DNA from 2 places in the Mesorhizobium sp. M1D.F.Ca.ET.043.01.1.1 genome. Region 2 is predicted to be linked to the other one. Evidence: predicted binding sites of a transcription regulator. Region 2 holds the regulator's gene; the other holds the start of a gene.

Region 1 (3,391 bases), 3.5 Mb from region 2:
CGGGCGAACGGGATCCTGAGTGTCCATATCGGCCCGGAGGAAATCGTCGCCGGCCTGAGCATCGAATTCGAGGACCATCTCACCGCGCCGGAGATCGAAGCCTGCGTTGAACGCCTGGAAGCGCGGCTGAAAACCGACATGCCCGAAATCACCAGGCTGTTCGTCAAGCCGCAGGCGACTGGCACATGGGAGCGCAGGCGCAAGGCTATCGCCGAAGCCTCCGAAGAAGACTAGGTTTGAGCGAAGCAATTTTTAGGAGCAAGCCCGATGAAAATCGACGGCGGATGCCACTGCGGCGCCATCACCTATGAGGCGGAGGTCGACCCGGAAAAGACCTCGATCTGCCACTGCACGGACTGCCAGCAACTGACCGGCACCGCGTTTCGCGTTACCGTGCGGGTGCCGGAGGAGGATTACCGCATCACCAAGGGCGAGCCCAAGGTCTACATCAAGACCGGGACGACCGGCGCCAAGCGGGCGCAGGGCTTCTGCGGCGAGTGCGGCTCGCATCTTTACGCCACCTCCGTCGCCGACGGCCCGAAGGTCTACGGCATCAGGACCGGCACGGCGCGCCAGCGCGATCAGCTGGTGCCGAGGACGCAATACTGGCATCGCTCGGCTCTGCACTGGCTGCCCGAGTTCGAGGGCACCAGGGTGGTCGACGAGCAGTAGTCGTTTGGCGGCTCAGTCGTCGCCTTCGACGACGCGCAACCTGAGCTGGCCGGTCTTGGAATCGGCCACGCGCGCGCCGGCCTCCACCTTGGCCGGACCGCGCGGCGGCTCGGTTTCCCCTTCGGCGAACTCCAGCGCTTCGATCTTCTGGCCGCGCTTGGTCACTTTCGACGTCGAAACGAGGATGTCGTCTATGTCCTTGCTTGCCTGGCCGAAATGCGTCTGCAGCCGGCGCACGCGCTCGTCGACGCGCGCCACGTCCTCCATCAGGCGGATGACCTCGCCCTGGATCAGATGCGCCTGCTCGCGCATGCGCGCGTCTTTCAGGATTGCCTGGATCACCTGGATCGACAGCATCAAGAGCGACGGCGAGACGATGACGACGCGGGCGCGGTGCGCCTTCTGCACCACGGCCTCGAAATTCTCGTGGATCTCGGCGAACACCGATTCCGACGGCACGAACATGAAGGCGGTGTCCTGCGTCTCGCCCTGGATCAGGTATTTTTCGGCGATATCGCGGATATGCACCTCGATATCGCGCCGGAACGCCTGCGCGGCGACCTTCTTGAGGTCGGGGCTCTCGGCGGCGCGGATGGCGTTCCAGGCTTCCAGCGGAAACTTGGCGTCGATGGCAAGCATCGGCGCACCGTTCGGCATCCGCACCAGGCAGTCCGGCCGGCTGCCGTTCGACAGGCCCGCCTGAAACTCGTAGGCGCCGTGCGGCAGCCCGTCGGCGACGATCGCCTCCATGCGCGACTGGCCGAAGGCGCCGCGCGTCTGCTTGTTGGAAAGGATCGCCTGCAGCTGCACGACCTGGCCGGCTAAAGACTGGATGTTGCCTTGCGCGGTGTCGATCACCGCCAGCCGCTCTTGCAATTTGGCCAGGCTCTCATGCGTCGATTTGGTCTGCTCGGCCATGGTCTGGCCGAGGCGGCCGGTCATGGCGTCGAGCCGCTGTCCGAGCGATTGGGTGAGCTCGGCCTGCCTGGCGCCGAACACTTCGGCGATCGCGCCCATGCGGCCCTGCATCTCGGCCTGCGCCTGCAGGATGTCCGCCATCCGCGCCTCGGTATCGCGGGCATGATCGGCCGCTTCGGCCGCGGCAACCGCGCGTGCCCCGGCAGCGCGCCACAGCGCTATGACGAGCGCCAGGAAAAACGCCAGCAGCAGAAGCCCGCCGAAGCCGAGCGCCTCGCCGAGCGTGATCGTGGTGGCGCCGAGCCGCGCGACCGGTTGCGAAAGGATGGAGGTCATGTCGTTCATGTCGGCAGCATAACCGATTCGGCCCGCCGGCACAGATCAAAACGTGAACAGGCGGATGATGTCCCGGTTGACGCTTTTCCTGCGACGTCTTAGGTGAGACGCCATGTCGATCAAGCCGCTCATCATTCTTCCCGATCCCATCCTGCGCCAGGTTTCCAAGCCGGTGGAGCGCGTCGACGGCGATTTGCGCAAGCTCGCCGACGACATGCTGGAAACCATGTATGACGCGCCGGGCATCGGGCTGGCGGCGATCCAGGTCGGCGAGCCGCGGCGCCTGCTGGTCATCGACCTTGCCAAGGAAGGCGAGGAGCCGGCGCCGCATGTCTTCATCAATCCGGAGATCCTCGAAAGCTCCGACCAGCGCTCGGTCTATGAGGAAGGCTGCCTGTCGATCCCCGACTACTATGCCGAGGTCGAGCGTCCCGCCGCGGTGCGGGTGAAATATCTCGACCGCGACGGCAAGCTGCAGGAGATTGACGCCGAGGGCCTGATGGCGACCTGTCTGCAGCACGAGATCGACCACCTCAACGGCGTGCTGTTCATCGACCACATCTCGAAGCTGAAGCGCGACATGGTGGTGAGGAAGTTCAAGAAGCTCGCCAAGGACAAGGCGCCGGGCAAGATGGTGGGATAGGGGGCATGCCCCTGCGCGTCATCTTCATGGGCACGCCGGATTTTTCCGTGCCGACGCTGCGTGCGATAGCCGAGGTCGGCCACGACATAGCTGCCGTCTACACGCAGCCGCCGCGCGCCGCTGGCCGGCGCGGGCTGGAACTGACGCCCTCGCCGGTGCAGCGAGAGGCGGAGCGGCTTGGCCTCGAGGTGCGGACGCCGGCATCGCTGAAAAGCGAGCCCGAGCAGCAGGCCTTCGCCGCCTTGCGGGCCGATGTCGCGGTGGTCGTCGCCTACGGCCTGCTTCTGCCGAAACCCGTCTTGGAGGCCACCAGACTGGGCTGCCTCAACGGCCATGCCTCACTTTTGCCGCGTTGGCGCGGTGCTGCTCCCATCCAGCGCGCCATCATGGCCGGCGATGCCGAGACCGGCATGATGATCATGCGCATGGAAGAAGGTCTCGACACCGGTCCGGTGGCATTGGTTGAAAAATCGCCCATCGGACCCGATATGACCGCCGGCGAATTGCATGACCGGATGATGGACTTAGGTGCTTCGCTGATGGTGGAAGCGCTGACGCGGCTGGGGATAAATTGTCTGACATTTATCCAACAGGCGACGGAAGGGGTGACCTATGCCCGAAAGATCGATAAATCGGAGACACGCGTAGACTGGACGCGGCCTGCCGGCGAAGTCCACAATCACATTCGCGGCCTTTCGCCCTTCCCGGGCGCGTGGTGCGAGGTCGAAATTGGTGGCCGCGTGGAGCGGCTGAAACTGCTTCGCTCGACGCTTTCCAACGGCGTCGGCGAGTCGGGAGGTATTCTCGATGACCGGCTGACGG
Region 2 (3,391 bases):
CGGATTTCTCGTCGCGCCGGCCGGTGAAGAAATACGCCGCGGCGATCGCGCTTGCCTCGATCGCCGCTTACCTCGTCATCTCCGGCATCGTGGTGGCGGCCGAGCGGAGCTTCATCATGCTCGCCGTGATGCTGGTCGCCGTGCTCTTCGACCGCGCGGCGCTGACGATGCGCAATTTGGCGATCTCGGCCATCGCCGTCATCCTTGTCTCGCCGCACGAAGTGGTCGGTCCGAGCTTCCAGATGTCCTTCGCGGCCACCGCCGCCCTGGTCGGCGCCTATGCCGGCTTTGCCGACTATCGCGCCGGCAAAGCGACCGTGCCGCCGGCAAAGCGCTCCTTCCTCGGGTTCTTGTCGCGAAAACTGGCGATTGGCGTGGGTGGCGCCGCCGTAACCTCGCTCATCGCGGGCAGCGCGACACTACTGTTTGCGATCTGGCACTTCCAGCGCGTCTCGCCGCTCAGTCTGCTCGCCAATCTGGCGGTGATGCCGATCGTTTCGCTGATCGTCATGCCGTTCGCCGTGCTGAGCGCGTTGGCGATGCCGTTCGGTTTCGACGGTCCGTTCCTCTACGTGATGGGCAAGGGCCTGACTGCGACGATTGCCATTTCGGTATGGATTTCCGAGCGCTCGCCCGTCGATGCCGTGGGATTGATCTCGATCCAATCGGTGCTGCTGGCGACGATCGCGCTGGTCATCGCGACCATGGCCACCACCTGGCTCAGATTGGCAGCCGTGCCGTTCGCGCTTGCTGCTCTGCTCACCATTCCGCATGTCCGCACGCCGGATGTGTTGATCTCGGAGGACGCGCATCTGGTGGCAATGCCGATCGGCGGCGGCGAGCTCGCTATCAACCGCGAACGCTCCAACGAGTTCACCATCGACAACTGGAAGCGCGCGCTGAAAGCCGAGGAAATCGTGCCGCCGGAGACATTCGCCAAAGGCGCGCTGGATATCGCAGATCCCGTCGACCTGCCGCCGGGATCGCCATTCTATTGCACCGGCGATCTCTGCATCGGCCGGCATCCGTCCGGCGCGATCGTCGCGTTGGCGGAAAATCGCAACAGCGCCAGGCCGGCCTGCGGCTATGCCGACCTCATTGTCATCAACGACGCCACGGCCTACAATCCTTGCCGCGATCCACGCATTCTTGTCGTCACCAAACGCCAACTTGCTCGCCATGGAAGCGCTGCCGTCTTCTTCGATCCGCAATCGGCGACGGCGCAACCTGTCATTCAATACGCCGTCGAGAAGCCCTATCGCCCCTGGCACGAACAGCGGAGCTACTCGCGCGAGGCGAGGGGCCTGGCGCCTTACAAGCGGCCCGAAAAGCCAGAGGCAAAGCCACAGCCGCTCAGTAGCGGCGAATGAGTCCGACTAGCTTGCCCTGCACCTTGACCCTGTCCGGCCCGAAGATGCGGGTCTCATAGGCGGGATTGGCGGCCTCGAGCGCGATCGAGGCACCCTTGCGGCGGAAGCGCTTCAGCGTCGCTTCCTCGTCGTCGACGAGGGCCACCACGATTTCACCCGGGCTTGCCGTGTTGGCGTTGCGGATGATGACCGTATCGCCGTCGAAGATACCGGCCTCGATCATCGAGTCGCCTTTGACTTCCAGGGCATAATGCTCGCCGCCCGCGATCATGTCCGGCGGCACTGTGATCGAATGCGTCTGATGCTGGATGGCATCGATCGGCACACCGGCGGCGATGCGACCCATGACCGGAATGGATACGGCCGAAACGACGTCGTCATCATTGCTGGGCGTAGGCGTGCGCGAGGGCGCCGCAGGCTTGATCTGCCGGCCGAGATTGCCTTGGCCGCCCTGGATGACGCTTGGCGAGAATTTCTTCGCCGCATTGAGGCCGGGCGCGATCGAATCGGGCAGCCTCAGGACTTCCAGGGCACGCGCCCGGTTCGGCAGCCGGCGAATGAAACCGCGCTCTTCCAGCGCCGTGATCAGGCGATGGATGCCCGACTTCGAGGCAAGGTCGAGCGCTTCCTTCATCTCGTCGAAAGACGGCGGAATGCCGCTTTCCTTGAGCCGTTCATGGATGAACATCAGGAGTTCATGTTGTTTGCGCGTCAGCATGGCGGCCCCCATGGGTTCTGAAACCAGAATCAGAAAAACAAACCCAGAACAAACACTATCTGTTCCAGTTGTGTTCCGCAACCGTTTAAAGTTTAGTGAATGTGTTGACGTTTTGTTCAGCGTAACATCAGAACGCTGCATTCGGCGCCGGCTTCCGCCGCCGGGGCGAAGGGCTCGCGCACGATCAGGCCGTTGGCGTCGGCGAGCGTCCTCAGCATCGAGGAATCCTGGATGCCGAACGGTGTCGCGACCAGCCGTCCGGCCTCCTCGCGCACGACGGCGCGCACATAGTCCTGCCTGAGATCGTTGGCGCGCATCGCGGCGGCCAACCGGGCGGCGCGGATGTCCTGTCGGTAGTTGCGGCCACCCAGCCGCGCCAGAAGCGGCTTCAGGAACAATTGCGAGCAGACAAGGCTCGCCACCGGATTGCCGGGCAGGCCGATGCAGCGGATGTTGCCTAGGCGGCCAAACATCAACGGTTTGCCGGGGCGCATGGCGATCTTCCAGAAATCGAGCTGCATGCCTTCGCCGGTCAGCACGTCGTGGATGAGGTCGTGGTCGCCGACCGAGGCGCCGCCGAGGGTGACGATGATATCGGCGCCGGCTGAGACCGCTTTCCTAACCAGAGCCGCGATTGCGTCCTGCCGGTCGGCGGCGATGCCGAGGTCGAGCGCGCGCGCCCCGACCGACTGGGCCGCGGCTGCGACGCCATAGGCATTGGACGAGATGATCTGGTCCGGGCCGAGCGCGCTGCCGGGCGGCAGCAATTCGTCGCCCGTGGCGATGATGGCCACCAGCGGCTGCCGCACCACGGTGAGGCTCGGATGGTTGGCCGACGCCGCCAGCGAGAGCGCCGCAGGATCGAGCTGGCGGCCTTTTTCGAGGAGCAGGTCGCCCTGGCCAAAATCGAGCCCGCGGCGACGGACGTTGCGTGCTTCCGCCGTCGGCTCGGTCACCTCGATCCGGCCGCGGCCGAGGTCGCGGACATTCTCCTGGATGACCACGGTGTCGGCGCCTTCGGGGAGCGGCGCGCCGGTGAAGATGCGCACCGCTTCGCCATTGCCGACGGAGCCGGCAAAGCCGCGTCCTGCGGGCGCCATGCCGATCACCGAGAGGCGCGCCGGAGCCGAAGCCACGTCCGCGGCGCGGGCGGCATAGCCGTCCATGGCCGAAGCGTTGAAGGGCGGCTGGGTGCGCAGCGCCACCATGGGTTCGGCCAGAACGCGGCCGGCGGCGTCAGCCAGCGGAACGCTTTCGCCAGGCAGCGCGGTTGCGCCATCCAACAGGCGCTCGAGCGCTTCGG

Evidence for each region. Region 2 encodes LexA, which represses DNA repair genes until DNA is damaged. Its sites were predicted from a motif close to TGTTCNNNNTGTGTTCNG; they were not measured.
Region 1: a site for LexA is predicted at 1,968-1,985, ahead of EJ067_RS16090 (DNA recombination protein RmuC). Genes of this name have one in related genera too.

What each region holds. Positions count from the first base shown of each region.
Region 1 covers NZ_CP034444.1:3,312,183-3,315,573, reverse strand. The annotation lists gene EJ067_RS16100 (cation diffusion facilitator family transporter) at 1-234, shown strand, start outside; gene EJ067_RS16095 (GFA family protein) at 268-672, shown strand; gene EJ067_RS16090 (DNA recombination protein RmuC) at 685-1,935, opposite strand; gene def (peptide deformylase) at 2,039-2,569, shown strand; gene fmt (methionyl-tRNA formyltransferase) at 2,575-3,391, shown strand, end outside.
Region 2 covers NZ_CP034444.1:6,779,672-6,783,062, forward strand. The annotation lists gene EJ067_RS32700 (ComEC/Rec2 family competence protein) at 1-1,370, shown strand, start outside; gene lexA (transcriptional repressor LexA) at 1,354-2,088, opposite strand; gene glp (gephyrin-like molybdotransferase Glp) at 2,205-3,391, opposite strand, start outside.